3 regions of the Streptomyces mirabilis genome follow, and region 2 is predicted to be linked to each of the others. Evidence: riboswitches for the same ligand, from Rfam matches in the RefSeq annotation. Region 2 holds a riboswitch; each other region holds the start of a gene.
The links. Region 2 has a riboswitch for cyclic di-AMP ahead of SMIR_RS08090 (M23 family metallopeptidase). Riboswitches for the same ligand answer to the same signal wherever they lie in the genome.

Region 1: it holds a riboswitch for cyclic di-AMP, as region 2 does, so the genes downstream of both, SMIR_RS00835 (M23 family metallopeptidase) here and SMIR_RS08090 (M23 family metallopeptidase) in region 2, are expected to answer to the same signal.
Region 3: it holds a riboswitch for cyclic di-AMP, as region 2 does, so the genes downstream of both, SMIR_RS15085 (transglycosylase SLT domain-containing protein) here and SMIR_RS08090 (M23 family metallopeptidase) in region 2, are expected to answer to the same signal.

The regions. Positions count from the first base shown of each region.
Region 1 covers NZ_CP074102.1:193,224-200,186, forward strand. The annotation lists gene SMIR_RS00830 (class I SAM-dependent methyltransferase) at 1-205, shown strand, start outside; gene SMIR_RS00835 (M23 family metallopeptidase) at 717-1,697, opposite strand; cyclic di-AMP (ydaO/yuaA leader) riboswitch at 1,700-1,858, opposite strand; gene SMIR_RS00840 (alpha-galactosidase) at 2,160-4,229, opposite strand; gene SMIR_RS00845 (tyrosine-protein phosphatase) at 4,412-5,209, shown strand; gene SMIR_RS00850 (DUF6126 family protein) at 5,233-5,349, opposite strand; gene SMIR_RS00855 (helix-turn-helix domain-containing protein) at 5,418-6,071, opposite strand; gene SMIR_RS00860 (aspartate aminotransferase family protein) at 6,192-6,963, opposite strand, start outside.
Region 2 covers NZ_CP074102.1:1,819,427-1,826,389, reverse strand. The annotation lists gene SMIR_RS08105 (DNA gyrase/topoisomerase IV subunit A) at 1-960, opposite strand, end outside; gene SMIR_RS08100 (M16 family metallopeptidase) at 1,240-2,580, shown strand; gene SMIR_RS08095 (M16 family metallopeptidase) at 2,577-3,965, shown strand; cyclic di-AMP (ydaO/yuaA leader) riboswitch at 4,264-4,424, shown strand; gene SMIR_RS08090 (M23 family metallopeptidase) at 4,437-5,201, shown strand; gene SMIR_RS08085 (GntR family transcriptional regulator) at 5,462-6,157, shown strand; gene SMIR_RS08080 (HPr family phosphocarrier protein) at 6,341-6,622, opposite strand; gene SMIR_RS08075 (bifunctional acetate--CoA ligase family protein/GNAT family N-acetyltransferase) at 6,802-6,963, shown strand, end outside.
Region 3 covers NZ_CP074102.1:3,426,008-3,432,970, forward strand. The annotation lists gene SMIR_RS15070 (polyprenyl synthetase family protein) at 1-497, opposite strand, end outside; gene SMIR_RS15075 (CocE/NonD family hydrolase) at 876-3,158, shown strand; gene SMIR_RS15080 (hypothetical protein) at 3,142-3,465, shown strand; cyclic di-AMP (ydaO/yuaA leader) riboswitch at 3,738-3,896, shown strand; gene SMIR_RS15085 (transglycosylase SLT domain-containing protein) at 3,901-4,611, shown strand; gene SMIR_RS15090 (HAD family hydrolase) at 4,605-5,552, opposite strand; gene SMIR_RS15095 (FAD-dependent oxidoreductase) at 5,855-6,963, opposite strand, start outside.

The sequences.
Region 1 (6,963 bases), 1.6 Mb from region 2:
CACGCAGTACTCCGCCGAGGAACGCACCACGAAGTTCGGCGCGGATGCCGCTCTTGAATACAGCCACACCCTCACCGACCAGATCGGCGGGCAACTCGCCGCGGGGTTCGTCCTCACCGGCTTCGCGGAAGCGCCGCACCAATCCAACGCATCCGCTCAATACATGTCGAACTATTTTGCGACGCTGGCGGTCAAGCCGGGCTGACCCAGCCGTGGGGCCGGCCGAGACGACCGTGTCTCCGAATGGCCAAGTGGAGTGCTGTGCCAGCCCGACCCCCACTAACTTCGCTGAGCCAGTAACCGCCGCCTCAGGAAGGTGCCCTTGCCGGAGGGGACGGCGACCAGGCCGCGGTCCAGGTTCTCCACGATCCGGCGCGGCGGCGGATGCTGTTCGGTGGCGTGCGAGGGCGCGCCGACCAGTCCGGCCTGCAGCGCGGCGGCGGTGACGACGCCGAGTCTTCGAGGTCTCAGGATGACGTGCTCCTTGCGGTGGCGACGACGGCCGCGATGCCGTCGCCGAAGACACAGAAAGCACTTACGGAGATCACTGTGGAGTCACTCCCGCACCGTGTCGACACCTCGTGCGCCGGTGCCACAAGACCGCAATGTGCCGATCATGAAATGACCACGCCGGGACGCGTGGAGAAACACCGAGGGCCGGACCTCCGCGATCGCAGAGGTCCGGCCCTCGAAGGTCGTGAAAGGCGCGGCGGGCGTCAGCCGACGGCGACACCGTGCGAGCGCAGGTACGCGACCGGGTCCACGTCCGAGCCGTAGTTCGGGGTGGTGCGGATCTCGAAGTGCAGATGCGGACCGGTGACGTTGCCGGTCGCGCCTGAGAGACCGATCTGCTGGCCCTCGGTCACGGTCTGGCCCGCCGAGACCGACAGGGCGGACATGTGGGCGTACTGCGAGTACCGGCCGTCGGCGTGCTGGATGACGACCTGGTTGCCGTACGCGCCGCCCCAGCCGGCCGAGACGACGGTGCCGGCGGCGACGGCCTTGATGGTGGTGCCGGTCGGGACCACGAAGTCCACGCCGGTGTGGTAGCCGCTGGACCACATGCTGCCGGCGACCCTGTAGCCGGTACCGATGGTGGCGCCCTCGACCGGCAGGGTGTAACCGGTGTTGTCGGCGGTGCCGGTGGCCTGGGTGGCCGCGGCCTGGCTCTTGGGCGCGTCCGCCGCGCTGGACGACTCGGTGGCCGGCTGCGCCGACGACCGCGTGGACGTCTTGGCGGACGACTGCGTGGACGACTTGACCGACGGCTTGGTGTCGTCGGTCGACGCGGCCTTCTCGCCGATCGTGAGCTTCAGGCCGGGGTGGATCAGCGAGGGGTCGCCGCCGATGGCCTGGCGGTTGTCGGAGTAGAGCTTCTGCCACCCGCCGCTGAGATGCTGCCGCTCGGCGATCTTGGCGAGCCAGTCGCCGGCCTTCACCGAATAGGTCTTCGTCGCGGCCGTGGAGGCCGTCGCGGTCTTTTCCGAAACTGTCGCGGACTTTTCGGAAACTGTCGCGCCGGAAATCGTCGCGGTCTTTTCCGGAGTGGACGAAACCGCGGCTGTCGGCGTCACGGCATGGGCACCGGCGGCCCCCATCAGCGGCAGCGCGAGCGCGGCGCCACCGGTTCCGGCCACGGCGATCGAGCGGGAGAAGCGCTGGGACTTGGGACGGCGGTGCTTACCCTTCGCGGGCATGAAGAATTCCTCTCCGGCGCCTGCGAGGTGAGCTGTCGGGTGCGGGCTGGAGATGCCCGGCCACGCGGCTGCGCGGCTATACCCCTAGCCGTTCCGGAGACCGGAACAGGCGTGGTACCTGTGGGTCCCCCGCTCCTGCCGATTACCGGTGGGTGTGCGGATACCGGGCGGCGGCAGGATTGGGCGTCCGTCCGGATTGAGGGCGAACGTAAGCGAGATGGGGGCGCATCGCCAACCATATGGCTTTTCTGTGCGCATGCCTCTCTTGATCCATGCCGGAATGCCGGTCACCCTCCGTGGACAATGATCTCCCCCGTCCCTCAAACCGCCCGGAAATTCGGGCGGATCGAGAAAGCGGGACCGCAACGCATCGTCACGAATATGACGCTGCTCACGCACGTCGCACCACGGTCCTTCATTCCAGGGCCAGTTGGAATGAAGGCATCAATACGGACAGAACACTCACATGCGACGCAGCCGGATAACTGCCGCATCGAAGTCCCCGCGCAGCCCCGCCCGCAACCCGTGATGCAACAGCACCGCACCTCGGTGCACTTCGCCCGTTTCGCGGCATTCGTACGCGGCGCTCGGATCCAGCCCGCGTAGCCGGAGCGGGGCGACCGGCTCGCCGTGGTGCTGGGCCTGGAGCAGGGCGAGGACGACGGTCTCGTCGCCGCGGACGTACTGCACGGCGCTCAGTCCGCCCTCCGGAGGCCGCAGCCGGTAGAGGTCGCCGCGCTGCACGACCGGCCGGATCTCCTTGTAGAGGTCCACCCACTCCCGCGCCTCGACGAGCTCCGCCTCGCTCCAGTCGGCCAGGTCACCGCCGACCCCGAGGACCCCGGCCATGGCGCTCACGAACCGGAAGCGCAGCGCGCTGATCCGCCCGTTGAGCTGCGCGTTCGGGCTGTCCGTGACCCAGGCGGCCATGATCCGGGCCGGGTGGATCTGGCTGAAGCCGTGCTGGATGGCGAGCCGGTCGAGCGGGTCGGTGTTGTCGGAGGTCCACACCTGGTCCGTACGCGCCATGACCCCGAGGTCGATCCGGCCGCCACCGCCCGAGCAGGACTCGAAGGCGACCCCGGGGTGCTCGGCGCGCAGCCGGTCCAGGAGTCCGTACAGGGCCTCCACGTGCTCGACCCACAGCTTCTGGGGGTACGGCTCGCCGGGCCAACCGGCGTCCGTGAAGCAGCGGTTGAAGTCCCACTTCACATAGTCGATCGGGGCGCTCGAGAGCAGACTGTCGAGCTGCTCCCACAGGTGCTCCTGGACGTCCGGGCGGGCGAGGTTGAGTACGAGCTGGTTGCGGAACTCCGTCCTGGTCCGCCCCGGCTGGAACTGCACCCAGTCGGGGTGCGCGCGGTACAGCTCGCTGTCAGGATTGACCATCTCCGGCTCGACCCAGATCCCGAACTGCATGCCGAGCGCGTGCACGTCGTCGGCGAGGGGCTTCAGTCCCTGCGGGAAGCGGTCCGGGTTGGGGGTCCAGTCGCCGAGCCCGGCGCGGTCGCTCGTCCGTGCCCCGAACCAGCCGTCGTCGACGACGAACAGTTCGACGCCCATCGCCGCGGCCCGTCGGGCCAGCTCCCGCTGCCGCTCCTGGGAGATGTCGAAGTGGGTGGCCTCCCAGGAGTTGAAGAGCACCGGCCGGTCCTGATCCGCGTCCGGGATCACGTACGCGCGCTGGTACGCGTGCCACGTCCGGCTTGCCGCGCCGAAGCCGTCGTCGCTCCACAGCCCCGCGAAGACGGGGGTGGTGAACGACTCCCCCGGCTCCAGACGCAACAGTCCGGAGTCGTCGTACCCCGCGCCGCCGGAGATCTGCACGCGCGCGTCGGGGAGTTGGGCCACGCAGATCCGCCAAGAGCCCGACCAGCCGAGCGCGCACCCGTAGACCTCGCCGCTCTCCTCACTCGCCCCGCTGTCCAGCGCGACCCACGGCAGGTGCTGGTGCCCGGTGTGCCCGCGGCGGCTGCCGATGACCTTCTCACCGAAGGTGAGGGGGGAGCGCGCGAGCCGGGACTCGGCCGCCCACCGCCCGTGCAGCTGGGAGAGCCGCCAGCCGTCGCGCTCCGGCAGCGTCCAGGTCGCGGAGTCCGCGCGCAGCAGCTCCAGGGAGGGCCCTTCGTTGGCCAGGGTCACCCAGCGCTCGACGACGTCGCCGCGCATCCGGTAGTGCAGGGTGATGCCGAGCCCGTCGTCCGCGAAGCGCAGCCGCAGTTCGTCACCGTCGGCCTCGTACGCCTCGAAACGCCATTCGGTGCCGCGCCGCTCCTGCGTCCGCACGGACAGCGCCGGACGTACGAAGCGGGGGCCGCCCTCGACGGGATACTCCTCGCGCCCGTCGAGCCGGGACTCGAAGGGCCGGTACGGCGGGCCGGGCAGGGCGGCCAGCGACTCGGCGTCGGCGAGGGTGATCCGTGGCCCCCAGTGGAGGTGGAGCAGTTCGTCGAGGTCGGTCAGCCGCAGTGCGTAGCTGCTGGCCGGACCCGAAAGAAGCCACGTACGACCATCTCCGCCGATTTCGATCATCAAACCCTCACAGATTCGAACATCCGCACTCAATCACCAACATCATCAACGGCGTCTCACTCGGGAGGCAACGGCTGTGGACAACTTCATTGCCTGAGGAACCCATGTCGTATCGTCGAAAGCGCGATTCCCGTCGGCGAGCGTCGCCGAGCAGCGCCGGCGGTCCAATGGGAGGAGCCCCCGTGACGCAGCAGGTCCCGTCGACCGAGCCGGAGCTGGCCGGAGTGCGCAACTTCCGAGACGTGGGCGGCCTGCCCACCGTGGACGGCCGGCGGGTGCGCTACGGACAGCTGTTCCGCAGTGGTCATCTCGCGCACGCCACGGACGAGGACGCCACCTTCCTCTCCTCCCTCGGGCTGCACACGATCTTCGACTTCCGCAATGCCTCGGACCAGAAGCTGGAGGGGCCGGACGTCGAGCTGCCGGGTGTACGGAACGTGAACCTTCCGCTCACCGACCCTGCCGACGGCAGCGAGTTCTGGAAGATGGTCCGCGACGGCGACGTGGAACAGCTGCGCGGGCACCTCGGCGACGGCAAGGCGGCGAACCGGATGATCGGTTCCTACCGCACGATCGTCAAGGAGCGCACGGCCGAGCACTCGCACGTGCTGCACGCGCTGGCCGAGGACAGCGTGCCCGCGCTGATGCACTGCGCGGCGGGCAAGGACCGCGCGGGCCTCTCCATAGCCGTGACACTCCTCGCCCTCGACGTCGAACGCGACGCGATCGTGGCGGACTACCTGGAGTCGAACGCGACGCACCGTCGCTACAAGGTGCGCCGCAACGGCTCCTCGGAAACGGCCCGCTCCCCCGAGGTCATGGAGCTGCTCAGCCCTCTGTTCGACGCCCGCGCCGAGTATCTGACCGCGGCCTTCGAGACGATCGAGGATACCTGGGGTGGCATCGCCCCCTACCTGGAGCGGGGGCTGGGGGTCACGCCCGAGCAGCGGGAGCGGCTGCGCGAGCGCCTGCTGGACTGAACCCCGAGGGACTGAACCCTGGGCTACTGGTTCTGCCCGCCCAGCTCGAACAGCAGATAGATGAAGGCCGCGAAGAGGTGGCCGACGGCGATGTAGATGATGAGGCGTACCCACAGGGCGCGGGGGAACTTCTCGACCATGCGCCGCCGAGTGACGGGGGCGGCGGATTCCGTGGGCTCCGTGGGTTGCGTGTATTCCGTGGATTCCGTCATGACAGCTCTCCCATGGTCGGGTGCCCTGCCGCCGGGCCGAGGCACAGCGCGGCGGTGGGGCTCTGCAGCAGGGTGTGTACGAAGAGGAGTTCGGCCCCCGACTGATCGGCGGCCGCGATGCGGTGCGGGGTCAGCGAGTCGAAGTGCGCGCTGTCCCCGGGCGCGAGCACCTGGGCGGTGTCCCCGAGGCGCAGCCGCAGCCGCCCCTGAAGGACGTAGAGCCACTCCTCGCCGGGGTGGACGCGCACGATGTCGCCCTGCGAGCCGTAGGGGACGTGCACCCGCAGGGCCTGCATTCCGCGGCCCGGGGCACCGGCCTGCCAGTAGGTCCAGCCGCCCGCCTTCGTCGGCTCCATGTCGGCGGCCCGGACGATCGCGTCCCGTTCGGCGACCGTCTCACCCAGCAGTTCGGAGACCGTCGTACCGTAGATACGAGCGAGTGCGAGCAGCATCGGCAGCGAGGGCTGGCGCTGCCCCGTCTCCAGTCGGGAGAGGTGGGCGGCCGAAAGGCCGGCGGCGCCGGCCGCGGCCTCCAGGGTCAGCGAGGCTCGGCGGCGCAGCGCACGCAGCTGCGGTGCGACGGCGGGCAGCGCCTCGGCTGCTGCGGACTCCGGCGGTGTGGCGGCCGCCCCCGACTCGACAGGGCTCATGCCCTCTATTGAGCCGCACTGTTGCCTCTCGGGCAAGTTTCTTGCCTCAGAGGCAAACCATTCGTCCCGGTGAAGGCGGGCCCGTGGTGCGAGCCCGCCCCGCCCCTTCGTGCCGCAGGGCTAGCGGTTGGCGACCGCCTGCTTGACCAGGGTTTTTCCGAAGTCCCACATCAGACCGCCGCCGCTGTGCGCGTCTTCCATCACGGCGGTGAAGGCCTCCACGAACCGGTCCACGTCCCGTTCGCCGATGATCAGCGGCGGGATCAGCTTGATCACCTCCAGGTGGTCGCCGGAGACCTGGGTGAGGATGCGGTGCCGCTGGAGCAGCGGGACGACGACCATCTGCGCGAACAGGCCCTTGCGCGCGGCCTGGAGCATGGTCCAACGACTGCGCAGCTTGAGCGACTTGGGCCGGCCGAACTCGATGCCGATCATCAGGCCCCGGCCGCGTACGTCGCTCAGCAGCTCGTACTTGTCGATGAGCGCCGCGAGCCGGGACTTGAGCTGTTCTCCCGTGGCCCGGGCGTTCGCGACGATCTGTTCGTTCTCCATCACGGAGAGCACGGCGAGGCCCGCCGCCATGGCCTGAGCGTTCGAGCCGAAGCTCGCCGAGTGGACGAGGACCCGGTCCATGGACGAGTAGACCTTCTTGAAGATCCAGTCCTTGCCGAGCGTCGCGCCGACCGGCACATAGCCGCCGGACAGCGCCTTCGCCACGCACACCAGGTCCGGTTCGACGCCCTCCTCGTGCTGGTACGCGTAGAAGTCCCCGGTCCGCCCGAGACCCGTCTGCACCTCGTCCGCGATGAGCAACGCCTTGTGCCGGTGCAGCAGTTCCTGCGCGGCACGCAGATACCCGGGCGGGGCCTCGTGCACACCCTTGCCCTGGATG
Region 2 (6,963 bases):
CTTGATCTCGATGACCAGGCGCAGTCCGTGCGAACGGTCGGTGAGGTCCTTCACATCGGCGATGCCCTGGAGCTTCTTGGCGTTGACCAGGTCCTTGATCTTGGTGATCACCTTCTCCGGGCCGACGGTGAAGGGCAGTTCGGTGACGACGAGGCCCTTACGGCGCGCTGTGACGTCCTCCACCGACACCGTGGCGCGGATCTTGAAGGTGCCGCGGCCCGACTCGTAGGCGTCCCTGATCCCGGTCAGGCCGACGATCCGGCCGCCCGTGGGCAGATCGGGACCCGGTACGTACTTCATCAGCGTGTCCAGGTCGGCGCCCGGATAGCGGATCAGGTGACGGGCGGCCGCGATGACCTCGCCGAGGTTGTGCGGCGGCATGTTCGTCGCCATACCGACGGCGATCCCGGACGAGCCGTTGACCAGCAGGTTCGGGTACGCCGCCGGGAGGACGTCGGGCTCCTGCTCCTGACCGTCGTAGTTCGGCGCGAAATCGACCGTGTCCTCGTCGATGGACTCGGTCATCAGTGACGTGGCGTCGGCCATCCGGCACTCGGTGTAACGCATGGCGGCCGGCGGGTCGTCGTTGCCGAGCGAGCCGAAGTTGCCGTGGCCGTCGACCAGCGGCAGGCGCATGGAGAAGGGCTGGGCCAGCCGCACCAGCGCGTCGTAGATCGACGCGTCGCCGTGCGGGTGGAGCTTACCCATGACCTCGCCGACGACACGGGCGCACTTCACATAGCCGCGGTCGGGGCGCAGCCCCATCTCGTTCATCTGGTACACGATGCGGCGGTGCACGGGCTTGAGGCCGTCACGGGCATCCGGCAGGGCTCGCGAATAGATGACCGAGTACGCGTATTCGAGGAAGGAGCCCTGCATCTCGTCCACGACGTCGATGTCGAGGATCTTCTCCTCGTACGAGTCTTCGGGCGGCGGGGTCTTCGTGCTGCGGCGGGCCATCGCTGCTGCGGCTCCTTCACAGTCTCTGCCGGGGCATGAACGGGTTCTGACGCGCACCATTGTGGACCGCCGCACTGACAACGCGGACCGCGACCCGTCCGTAGAGGCTCCACGGCGCCCCGTTCCGATCGCTCACGGTGAACGGAAGTCCGGCCTCCCACCTCAGGAATTCTCGCTCTCGGCGTACGAGGTGCGGGAACTTCGCCACCTGTCGGCGCGCTTGCATACAGTGGCAGGACCGGCAGGAATTCTGCAGTTTCCGCGATCGAAGGGACGTACATGCCCATGGGTCACACGGCCACAGCTGAGGCAGGCTCCGGCGGCCTGACAGCGACCGAGCACCGCCTGGCCAACGGCCTGCGCGTGGTGCTCTCCAAGGACCACCTGACCCCGGTCGCGGCGGTGTGCCTCTGGTACGACGTCGGCTCACGGCACGAGGTCAAGGGCCGTACCGGCCTTGCTCACCTTTTCGAGCACCTGATGTTCCAGGGCTCCGGCCAGGTGAAGGGCAACGGCCATTTCGAACTGGTGCAGGGCGCGGGCGGCTCCCTCAACGGAACGACCAGCTTCGAGCGCACCAACTACTTCGAGACGATGCCCGCCCACCAGCTGGAGCTCGCCCTCTGGCTGGAGGCCGACCGCATGGGCTCGCTGCTGGCCGCGCTCGACGACGAGTCCATGGAGAACCAGCGGGACGTCGTCAAGAACGAGCGCCGCCAGCGGTACGACAACGTGCCCTACGGCACCGCCTTCGAGAAGCTGACCGGGCTCGCCTACCCCGAGGGCCACCCGTACCACCACACCCCGATCGGGTCGATGGCGGACCTGGACGCGGCGACCCTGGAGGACGCCCGCGCCTTCTTCCGCACCTACTACGCGCCGAACAACGCGGTGCTCTCCGTGGTCGGGGACATCGACCCGGAGCAGACGCTCGCCTGGATCGAGAAGTACTTCGGCTCCATCCCCGGGCACGACGGCAAGCCCGCTCCGCGCGACGGCTCGCTGCCCGAGGTCATCGGCGAGCAGCTGCGCGAGGTCGTCGAGGAGGAGGTCCCGGCGCGCGCCCTGATGGCCGCCTACCGGCTCCCGGAGGACGGCACGCGCGCGGCCGACGCGGCCGACGTGGCGCTCACCATCCTCGGCGGCGGCGAGTCGTCCCGGCTCTACAACCGGCTCGTACGCCGCGACCGCACCGCCGTCGCGGCCGGGTTCGGCCTGCTGCGGCTCGCCGGAGCGCCCTCCCTGGGCTGGCTGGACGTGAAGACGTCCGGTGACGTCGAGGTCCCGGTGATCGAGTCCGCCGTCGACGAGGAGCTCGCCCGGTTCGCCGAGGAGGGCCCCACGGACGAGGAGATGGAGCGCGCCCAGGCCCAGTTGGAGCGCGAGTGGCTGGACCGGCTCGGTACGGTCGCGGGCCGCGCCGACGAACTGTGCCGGTACGCCGTCCTGTTCGGCGACCCGCAGCTCGCCCTGACGGCCGTACAGCGCGTCCTGGACATCACGGCCGCGGAGGTCCAGGAGGTCGCCAAGTCCCGCCTGCGCCCCGACAACCGCGCGGTGCTCGTGTACGAGCCGGTCGCTGCCGACACCACCGAAGAGGACGAGGAGGCGGCGAAGTGACCGAGCTCGCCACCATGGACTTCCACCCGCAGCCCCAGGCGGGTCAGCCCAAGCCCTGGGCCTTCCCGGCGCCCGAGCGCGGCACGCTGGACAACGGCCTGACCGTGCTGCGCTGCCACCGCCCCGGCCAGCAGGTCGTCGCCGTCGAGGTGCTGCTCGCCGCGCCGCTGGAGGCCGAGCCCGCGGGCCTCGACGGCGTCGCCACGATCATGGCGCGCGCCTTCTCCGAGGGCACCGACAAGCTTTCCGCCGAGGAGTTCGCCTCCGAGCTGGAGCGCTGCGGCGCCACCCTGGACGCGCACGCCGACCACCCCGGCGTGCGGCTGTCGCTCGAAGTGCCCGTCTCGCGCCTGCCCAAGGCGCTCGGGCTGCTCGCCGACGCCCTGCGGGCACCGGCGTTCGCGGACAGCGAGGTCGAGCGGCTGGTGCGCAACCGGCTCGACGAGATCCCGCACGAGACGGCCAACCCGGCACGGCGTGCCGCCAAGGAGCTCTCCAAGGAGCTGTTCCCGGCGACCTCGCGCATGTCGCGCCCGCGCCAGGGCACCGAGGAGACCGTCCAGAAGATCGACTCGGCGGCCGTACGCGCCTTCTTCGACAAGCACGTACGTCCCGCCACGGCCGCCGCCGTGATCGTCGGCGACCTGACGGGCGTCGACCTCGACGCGCTGCTCGCCGAGACGCTCGGCGACTGGACCGGCTCGTCCGCCGAGCCGCGCCCCGTGCCGCCGGTGACCGCCGACGACACCGGCCGTGTGATCATCGTGGACCGCCCCGGCGCGGTCCAGACGCAGCTGCTCATCGGCCGCGTCGGCGCCGACCGGCACGACCGTGTGTGGCCCGCCCAGGTGCTCGGTACGTACTGCCTCGGCGGCACCCTCACCTCGCGCCTGGACCGCGTCCTGCGCGAGGAAAAGGGCTACACCTACGGTGTGCGGGCGTTCGGCCAGGTCCTGCGTGCCGCCCCGGACGGAACCGGTATCGCGATGCTCGCCATCAGCGGCTCCGTGGACACCCCGAACACCGGCCCGGCGCTCGACGACCTCTGGAAGGTGCTGCGCACCCTCGCCGCCGAGGGCCTGACGGACGCCGAGCGCGACATCGCCGTACAGAACCTGGTGGGGGTGGCGCCCCTCAAGTTCGAGACCGCGGCGGCCGTCGCGGGCACGCTCGCGGACCAGGTCGAGCAGTACCTGCCGGACGACTATCAGGCGACGCTGTACCAGCAGCTCGCCGCGACCGGCACGGTGGAGGCCACCGCGGCCGCCGTGAGCGCCTTCCCGGTGGACCGTCTGGTGACCGTCCTTGTCGGCGACGCCGCGCACATCCAGGAGCCCGTCAAGGCCCTCGGAATCGGTGAAGTGACCGTCGTTTCGGCGGAGTAGGGGTTCAGCGGAGCAGCGGCCCAGTAGAAGCCGGCTGGACGCCGAGCCGCACGCGGAGCGGAAGAGCGTGACTCCGTAGGGCCCGGGTGACTGAAGAGTCGCCCGGGCCCCTTTTTGCTCGGATTTCCGCTCGGATTTCGCTTGGACTTCATCCCCAAGATGTCCGTATTGGTAGGGAGGTTGCCCGTCTGCCCTGTGGCATGCACTACAAAAACCGTGATCCGTTTGTTGATTGAAAGACGCCCCGTCTAGCGTCGGGGCGGCTGTTCGTCAGGCAGTGCGCCGCGCCCGCGGCACCGGACAGTCATCGCCGAGTCCCCGTACGGCGCGAGCCAGGGGAGCCGGGGACCCATACGTAGTCCCTGGGGTGAATCGGACGCCCTCCCTGGAGGGGGTCCGTAGGAGACCTTCCTGCTCCGAACCCGTCAGCTAACCCGGTAGGCGAGAGGGAAGGAAAGGATCAGCCCCTACATGGCGTTCACCTGTGGCCCCGGGAAACACCGCCGTCCGAGCCGCGTGAAGCGCTCCACCACGAACGCCGTCGGCGTCGCCGCGCTCACCACCACCGGTGTCATCGGAACCCTGGCCGCCCCGGCGCTCGCCGCGGACGCCTCCGTCGAGCAGTCCGGGCTGACCCAGGCCGTCACCCTCGGCGACAGGGTCGCCGCCCAGATCGACGCGCAGGCCGCCGCCCAGCAGCGCGCCGCCGACGAGGCAGCCGCGCGCAAGAAGGCCGAAGAGGCCGCGCGCAAGAAGGCCGCCGAGGAGGCGAAGAAGGAGCGCGAGGCCAAGGAGCGTGCCGCCCGCGCCGCCGAGCGCAAGCGCCTCAACACCTTCGTCCTGCCGATCACGGGCTCGTACATCTCCACCGGCTACAAGACCGGCGGCAGCCTCTGGTCCTCCGGCAGCCACACCGGCGTCGACTTCCACGCCGCCTCCGGGACCTCGGTCCACGCGGTCGGCTCCGGCACGGTCGTCACGGCCGGCTGGGGTGGTGCCTACGGCAACCAGATCGTCCTGAAGATGCACGACGGCACCTACACGATGTACGGCCACCTGTCGTCCATCGGCGTCTCCGTGGGGCAGACGGTCACCCCGGGCCAGCAGATCGGCCTCTCCGGCTCCACCGGGAACACCACCGGGCCGCACCTCCACTTCGAGGCCCGCACGACGGCGGAGTACGGCTCCGACATGGACCCGGTCGCCTACCTCCGCTCGCACGGCGTGAACGTCTGACGCTCGCACGGCGTGATCCTCTGCCGTTCGGACGGCGTGATCCTCGGCCGCTCGCGCACCGTGAACGACCGACGACCGGCGTCAACACTTCCGAAGCCCCGGCTCCCCTCAGCCGGGGCTTCGTCGTTTCGAACGACTGTCTGTCCAAAAAATATCCATGGATTCCGGCCCGCCATCGGAAATTCCGGCTCTCTGCAATAGAGTCGCTGAACAAGCGTCAATCGACCGCGTTTCGCGGGGATTAAGGCGGAGGTCCGGTCATGCGCATTCCCGCGCACTCGGTATGCACGGCGATCCGTGACGACATCGTCGCGGGTGTCTACGAGCGCGGCAGCCGGCTCACCGAGGAACTGCTCGCGCGCCGCTACGGCGTCTCGCGGGTCCCCGTGCGCGAGGCCCTGCGCACGCTGGAGGCCGAGGGCTTCGTCGTCACCCGTCGGCACGCGGGCGCGTGCGTCGCCGAGCCCACCGAGCAGGAGGCCGCGGACCTGCTGGAGATGCGCATGCTCCTGGAGCCGCTGGGCGCCGCGAGGGCCGCGCAGCGGCGCACCGAGGCCCACCTCAAGGTGCTTCGAGGCCTGGTCAGGCTGGGGCAGGAGCGGGCCAGGAGGGGGAACAGCGAGGATCTGCGCTCGCTCGGCGGCTGGTTCCACGAGACCCTCGCGCAGGCCTCCGGGAGCCCCGCGCTGACCTCCACGCTGGCCCAGCTGCGGCACAAGATCGCCTGGATGTACGCGGTCGAGGCGCCGGCCAATCCGGCGGAGTCCTGGGCGGAGCACGGCGGGATCGTGGACGCGGTGGCGCGCGGCGACAGTGAGCGGGCGCGGGCCGTCACGGCGCTGCACACCGAGCGCGCGACGGTCGCGCACCGGCTGCGTTTTCCCGGCGGGGGAGATCGGCCGGAGCGTGTGAGGACTTCGCAACATCCCGTAAACATGACGGGCGTGCGTCATTAACACCGGCACCGTATACAAAGAGAGGTAATTCGCGGGGGATTATTTCTGCTGCCCGTAATTGGGAAAAGCGAAGGGCCCGCCCGATGTTTTCAGGCGAGCCCTTCGAATGTGTGCGGGGCGGGGTCTTTTGGTGCGAAGACCACTCCCGCCATCAATTGAGGAACCCCGCTCGGGGGCTCTTTCTCAGACGGTCTCGGGGAGCTCCTCGAGACCCTCCGCCACCAGCTTCGCCAGCCGGTCGAGCGCGGCGTCCGCACCCTCGGCGTCCGAGGCGAGGACGATCTCCTCGCCGCCCTGGGCGCCCAGGCCGAGGACCGCTAGCATGGAGGCCGCGTTGACGGGGTTGCCCTCCGCCTTGGCGATCGTCACGGGGATACCGGAGGCCGTGGCCGCCCGGACGAAGATGGAGGCGGGACGGGCGTGGAGGCCCTCGGCCCAGCCGACGTTGACGCGGCGCTCAGCCATGTGATGCTGCCCTTCAGGTGTTCAGGGTTGTCTAGACCAGTGTTCCACAACGTGAAGCGAGCCCGGGGCAGGGTGCTGTTCCTGTCCCGGACTCCGCGTCGGATCCCGGCCTGGATCCGACTTCGGTGCCCCTAGCCTGCCTCGCGCCGTTGTCGGACGCGAGCCGTACTCTGGGGCCCATGCAGACCTCGTCGGACCGGCACGAGTACCCCTCCCACTGGGAGGCCGACGTGGTGCTGCGCGACGGCGGCACCGCCCGCATCAGGCCCATCACCGTCGACGACGCCGAGCGGCTGGTGAGCTTCTACGAGCAGGTATCGGACGAGTCGAAGTACTACCGC
Region 3 (6,963 bases), 1.6 Mb from region 2:
CGCCCGTCGCGGGGCCCCGCCGTCTCCAGGATCTGTCCGGTGACGAGCCGCTCGAACGCCTCGGCCTGGATGCGGACGGCCTCGGGCCCGAGGTCGGCCAGGGTGTGGGACGCGCGCGCGAAGAGGAAGTCGCCGGTGAGCACGGCGACCGAGTTGCCCCAGCGGGTGTTCGCGCTGGGCACGCCGCGCCGCGCGTCGGCCTCGTCCATCACGTCGTCGTGGTACAGGGTGGCGAGATGGGTCAGTTCGACGACCACGGCCGAGGGCACGACACCCGGCGCGTAGGGGTCACCGAACTGCGCGGCGAGCATCACGAGCAGCGGACGGAACCGCTTCCCGCCGGCGCGCAGCAGGTGCTGCGCGGCCTCTGTGATGAAGGGGACCTCGCTCTTGGTGACTTCGAGCAAGCCCTCCTCCACAGCCGTCAATCCGGCCTGGACATCGGCTTCGAGAGCCTGGTCCCGCACGCTCAGCCCGAACGGCCCGACGACGGTCACGAGAGGTTCTCCTGTCTGCTGACGATCACATGGCGAACTCGGTCGATCATTCGGTCGATGACACGGTTTGTCGATGTGTCGCTGCCATCACTCAAGTCAGCGTATCCGGTCACGTTTCGATCACCACGAGCGCCCACCGTCCCCACCGCCGACTTCCTCCCGACTTCCCTCTCCCCCGCCACCCGATGTCCCCCGAGCGGCAGACAGTCCCACACCCGGGCGGTGCGGGATCACGGCCGGTATGTTCTTGATCAGTAGATTCGGCCGGATATCAGACGTATTGGCTGATCGGACGGGTTGAGAGCCGACCGCCGAAGACGACCGGGGCACCGAGGACGACCGCAGGGCACTGCGGACGCAGAGGACACCGTGATGAGCATGCACATCCGTACGTCCTTCTCGCACGAGACGACTCACGAGGATCTGTGGATCCCTCTCCCGGACGGCACCCGCTTGCACGCGCGCGTGTGGCGCCCGCTGGCCGACACGCCCGTCCCCGCGCTCCTCGAATATCTCCCGGACCGGCTCACCGACCGGACCGCGCCACGCGACTGGCAGCGCCACCCCTGGTACGCAGGCCACGGCTACGCCTCCGTCCGGGTGGATGCCCGCGGTTACGGCAATTCGGAGGGCGTGCCGGCGGACCCGTACGGGGAGGGCGAGCGGGCCGACGGGGTGGAAGTGATCCACTGGTTGGCGGACCAGCCCTGGTGCAGCGCCGCGGTAGGCAGGTTCGGCGTCTCCCTGGGCGGCTTCACCTCCCTCCGGATCGCGGCCCTCGCGCCCGAACCGCTCAAGGCGATCGTCACGGTCTGCTCGACCGACGATCCCTATGACAACGACGGGCACCGCATGGGAGGTTCCGTCCTCGCCGTCGAGACGCACGCACGGGCGGCCACGGCGCTCGCCGACGTCGCCCGTCCGCCGGATCCGGCACACGTGGGCCAGGTGATGTGGCGCGACATGTGGGTGAAGCGCCTGGAGACGGTGGAACCGTTCATCCATACGTGGCTGCCCCACCCGACCCGGGACGCGTACTGGCGCCACGCCGGTGTGCGCGAGGACGGGGGATACGGAGGGATCCGGGCCGCCGTGCTCGCGGTGGGCGGCTGGCACGACCCGTACCGCGACACGGTGCTGCGGCTGGTCGAGAGCCTTCCGTCCGACCGCGTGCGCGGCCTGATCGGCCCTTGGTGCCACCAGCACCCGGACCGGGGCCTGCCGCCGGGCCCGGCAATCGGCTTCCTCCAGGAGACGCTGAGGTGGTGGGGCCACTGGCTCAGGCCGACCGATACGAGCCTCCCAGAGCCCGAGCCCGACGTGATCGGCAATCCCGACCTCGGTGCGATCAACAATCCCGGCCCCGACGGGACCGCCGATCGGGGCCCTGGCGCAACCGCCCACCCGGACTCCGGCACGACCGCCCGTCCGAACCCCGGCACGACCGCCCATCCGAACCCCGGCACGACCGCCCATCCGAACCCCGGCACGACCGCCGAACCGGACCCCGGCATGAACAACCGTGACGTGATGGCGCAGCCCCTCCTGCGCTCCTACGTCATGGCCGCGCACCCCCCGGCGACGACGTACCCGTCCCTCCCCGGCCGCTGGGTGGGCGACACCGCCTGGCCCTCACCTTCCGTGACCCCGATCGCGTACGCGTTGCGGGGCGCACCGGTGCTGGTGCGCTCCCCTCAGCACACGGGCGTGGACGCGGGCCGTTTCCGTCCCGACGGGAACGACGCGGACCTGCCGCCGAACCAGCGGGAGGAGGACGCGAGATCGGCCTGCTTCGAGTTCGAGGTCCCAGGGGAGACCTGGGTCCTGGGGCGCCCGAGGGTCCGCCTCCGTCTGACGTCCCACTCCCCCTGGGGCCAGGTGATCGCCCGGGTGTGTGACGTCGCTGCCGACTGCTCCTCGACGCTGGTGACCCGGGGTGCTCTGAACCTGTCAGCGCGCTACGGCTCCGACCAGGCGGTCTCCTGGAAACCGGGCTCTACGGAAGACGTGGTTTTCGACCTGACCGCCATCGGCTACGCGTTCCCGCCCGGCCACCGCATCCGGCTCTCCCTCTCCTCCGCCTACTGGCCGTGGATCTGGCCCCAGCCGGGCTCGACTGTGGGGTTCGCCCTGGACCCGGCGGCCAGTTCCCTCGAACTTCCGGTGCGAGCAAGGGAGTCGGACCCGGGGATCACCTTCGAGGAGCCGGAGCAGTCCGGGCCCCTGGGGGTGACGTCCCCGGCCACCCTTGACGAACCCCGCCCCGAACGCCTGGTCGCCCGTGACGTGGCGAGGGGCGAGTGGCGTGTGGAGGTCGATCCTCGCCAGGACGGCACCCGTGTCCACCCGGACGGCCTCGAATGCACGGAGGACGCCCTGGACACGTACACCATCGATGAGTCGGACCCGCTCTCCGCCCGCACCCGCTCGACGAGGTCGATCCGTCTGCACCGCCCGGAGCTGCCCTGGGACGCCCGGGTCGAGACACGCTCCGAACTCAGCTGCGACGCCTGGGAGTTCATCACCTCGAACGAGCTGATCCGCAAGGACGGCAACGAGGTGGTCTTCCATCGGACGTGGGAGAGGCGAATCCCCCGGACGGCGGACTGGAGTCCCGGCGGCGGCATGGGCAACCCTGAGGAGCATGGCGCGGACCGGTGAGTTCCTGATGGCCCTGGACGAGGGGATGCTCGCGTACTTCCGCGAGATGGCCGACGAGATGGTCACGCGCTTCGGGATCCCCCGGGCCGAGGCGGTTGCGAGGATCAACAGGGCTTACGCGGGGCAGGAGTTCGGCCCCTACCCGGACCTGATGTGCCACGAACTCCCCGAATACTGGGCCCGCGGCCTCTACTTCAAGCCCAACGCCGGCCGGCTCCCCGACGACGACCCCGACACGGACCTGTCCGTGTGGGAGGTGCGCCCGGCTCCGCCCGCGGCCTCACCGGCCTGGACACTCGAAGCCTGATGTCCGATTTGCCGCCAGTGCCGCTTTATTTCTGCTTGGTCGCGTGAGTTGGGTCACGTCCACGTGGGGTGGACTCTTTATCCCCCTTTGACGACTCCCCCTTTGCATAAGGCAAGTTGAGTGTCACGTTCCGGATTAATCGGGCATTTTCTCCCACGCATTTCGCAGGTGAAAGCGATCTACACCGGGAAATGAGGGCTTGTTCCGGACATGTGCTCTCGCATACGTTCACGTCGATCCGGACGGACCGCCCAATCCTGCCGCCGACCGGAATATCCCAGCCACCCACACGCGCACGGCAGGAGCGGGGGACCCAGGTAAGCCGCCGATCCGGACACCGGAACGGCTAGGGGTGAAGTCGCACACACCGTGCGGCCGGGCAGCTCCCGCCCGAACCCGACAGCTCACCTCGCAGGCGCCGGAGAGGAATTCGCCATGTCCGCACGAGGCAAACGCCGCAGCTTCAAGACCCACAGCATCCTCACTCGGGGCATCCTCGCCGCGGGACTGGGCGGAGTCACGCTCGCCCTTCCGATCGTGGGCGCGACCTGCGCACAGGCCGCCACCCCCACCGCCGCCACCACCACCGACGTCCAGCTCATCACGTACAAGGTGGTCGCGGGCGACACCCTGGCCAAGATCGCACAGAAGTACCCCACGAGCGGTGGCGCGGCGAAGCTGTACGTCGCCAACCGCGCGGTCATAGGCCCCGACCCGTCGACGCTCCGCCCGGGCCTCACCCTGACCGTGGGCACCAAAAGGGTCCAAATCCCCACCAAGGCGACCCCGGCGCCCACCGCCACCAAGGCCCCTGCGAAGACGTACGCGAACAACCTCGACGGATGGATCAAGCACTCGCTGGACATCATGGCCCGCGCCAAGATCCCCGGCACCTACAACGGCATCCACCGCAACGTCATGCGCGAGTCCTCCGGGAACCCCCTGGCCATCAACAACTGGGACTCCAACGCCAAGGCCGGCATCCCCTCCAAGGGCCTCCTCCAGGTCATCGACCCGACGTTCAAGGCCTACCACGTGCCGGGCACGTCGATGAACCCCTACGACCCGGTCGCGAACATCACGGCGGCCTGCAACTACGCGGCGGCGAAGTACGGCTCGATCGACAACGTCAACGGGCCCTACTGATAGGACTGGTGGGACTGGTAGGGCTGGTAGGGCTGGTACGACTGCCGGAGCTGATGGGGCTGATGGGGTCGAGGAGACTCGGACGGCTGCCGGGGACTACGGGGCTCTCCGGACTCCCGGAACCGATCCGTCCGGCACGGGAACAACCGCTCCAGTACCACCGCGATCCCGTCGTCCTCGTTCGACAGCGTCACCTCGTCGGCCACCGCCTTCAGCTCCGGATGGGCGTTGGCCATGGCGACCCCCCGGGCGGCCCAGTCGAACATGGGGATGTCGTTGGGCATGTCACCGAAGGCGATGGTGGCGGCGGGAGTGAGACCGAGGTGGGCGGCGGCGAGCGCCAGCCCGGTCGCCTTGGTCACGCCGCATGGCTGGAGTTCGACGGTCCCGGGCCCCGACATGGTGACGGTGGCCAGCGAGCCCACCACACCCCGAGCCGCCGATGCCAACTCGTCGTCGGACAGCGACGGGTGACGGAGCAACACCTTGCTGATCGGCTCCGTCCACAGGTCGTCGCGTCGGTGCACCCGTACCGCCGGAAGCGTCGGATGCGGCATCACGTACCCCGGCTCGATGAGCGTCAGCCCGTCCACGCCGTCCTGGTCCACCGCGGCGTAGAGCAGCCCGACCTCCGCCTCGATCTTCCCGAGCGCGGTCTCCGCGAGTTCCCTGTCCAGGGTCACCGACCACAGCAGGCGGTCCGCCGCCGCGTCGTACAACTGCGCCCCCTGCCCGCACACCGCCAGCCCCGCGCCGCCGAGTTCGTCGAGCAGCGGTCGAACTCTCGGCGCCGGGCGCCCCGTCACGACCAGGTGCCGGGCGCCCGCCTCGGCCACCCTCGCCAACGCGGCCCGGGACCGGTCGGAGAGGGTGTCGTCGCCGCGGAGCAGCGTTCCGTCCAGGTCAGTGGCGATAAGTGAATATGCAGTCGGAGCGGCCATGATCCGAAGAATACGGATCGAACGACTCATCGGCCCGGCGTGAACCGGACGACGTCCGGTATCCCGTCAGCAACGCCGTTCACCGTACGGGGCGTACCGGGCGTACAGAGTGCACTTCTGCCCGCCCACCGAAGCGGGCGGTACGAAAAGACTCCGAGCGGAATGTCACTCCAGAGGATGACGCGGCTGCGGTGACTGTGGCTGCCTGAGCCCAACACGAGCTCCGGCGCGGCCGGTTGGGCCCGGCCCGGGGACGTGGCTCACAAGCCGCCGCCCCCTCGGCCGTACGGACCCCGGCCACCTCACCCGTGCGCGCCCGCCAAGTGCTTGGCCAGCCGCGGCGAAGCGAACTCCGTACCGCACACGAACCGCATCACCGGCCCGTAGGAAGCCGCCGCCGGCAACCCCGTGAAGTACAGCCCGGGCACCGAGGAGCGGTACCCCGCACCGAGCTTGGGAGTGCCGCGGCTCACCACGAGCGCCGTACGCAACTCGTGTCCCAGGAAGTCCATCGCGGCGATGTCGACGCGATAGCCCGTCGCCGCGATGACATGGTCGGCGGAAACCTCCTCGGTCCGGCCCCCCAGGGTCTGCACGGTCAGGACCGGACGCCCGTCGGAGACGTCGGCGCGAACAATCCCGGAGACCTCGCTGACCTCGACCTTGCCCTCGAAGCGGTCGCGCAGCCACCACGCGCCGAGGGGGCCGAGGACTCGGCGGACCAGGTAGTGCCGGGTCTCAGCGGGCAGATAGCGGTAGGGGTGCGGGTAGTAGCTGAGCGCCCACAGGGACCAGGCGCGTCCGAAGGGCGACTCGGGGCGCAGCTTCGGCTGCTTCCAGGGCGGCGCGCCGAAGGCGACCCTGCCTCGTCCCCGGGACACCACCCGCACCTGCGCGCCCGCCTCCGCCGCGAGCGCCGCCGTCTCCAGCGCGGACTGGCCCGCGCCGACGACGATCAGCTCCTTGCCGGAGAACCGGGTGAGGTCGTGGTGCTGGGAGCTGTGCGAGACGGGGCCGGTGGGTGTGGGGCCGTCCGCCGCCGCGCCGCCGAGTTCGGGCGGCAGATGGGCGAGTCCGTACAGTCCCGTGGCCACGACGACCGCCCGCGCCGTGAACGACTCCCCCGAGTCCAGCTTGAGTTCGAAGCCCTCGCCGCCCCGGCGGTCGACGGACACGACCCGCACCCGCTCCAGCTCGGGCACCAGCTTCTGCTGGAACCACTCCCCGTACGCGATGAACGTCTCGACCGGAATGATGTCCTCGTCCGTGACGAGCCGGCGGATCCCCGCCGCGTCGCAGTAGTCGGCGATCGTGTGGCCGGGCTGTGGGGCGTCGAGGCTGGACGCGACCGGAGTCGACTTGAGAAGCATCCCCTCGGGCATGTGGTCACGCCAGCTCACCATGGGCTCGC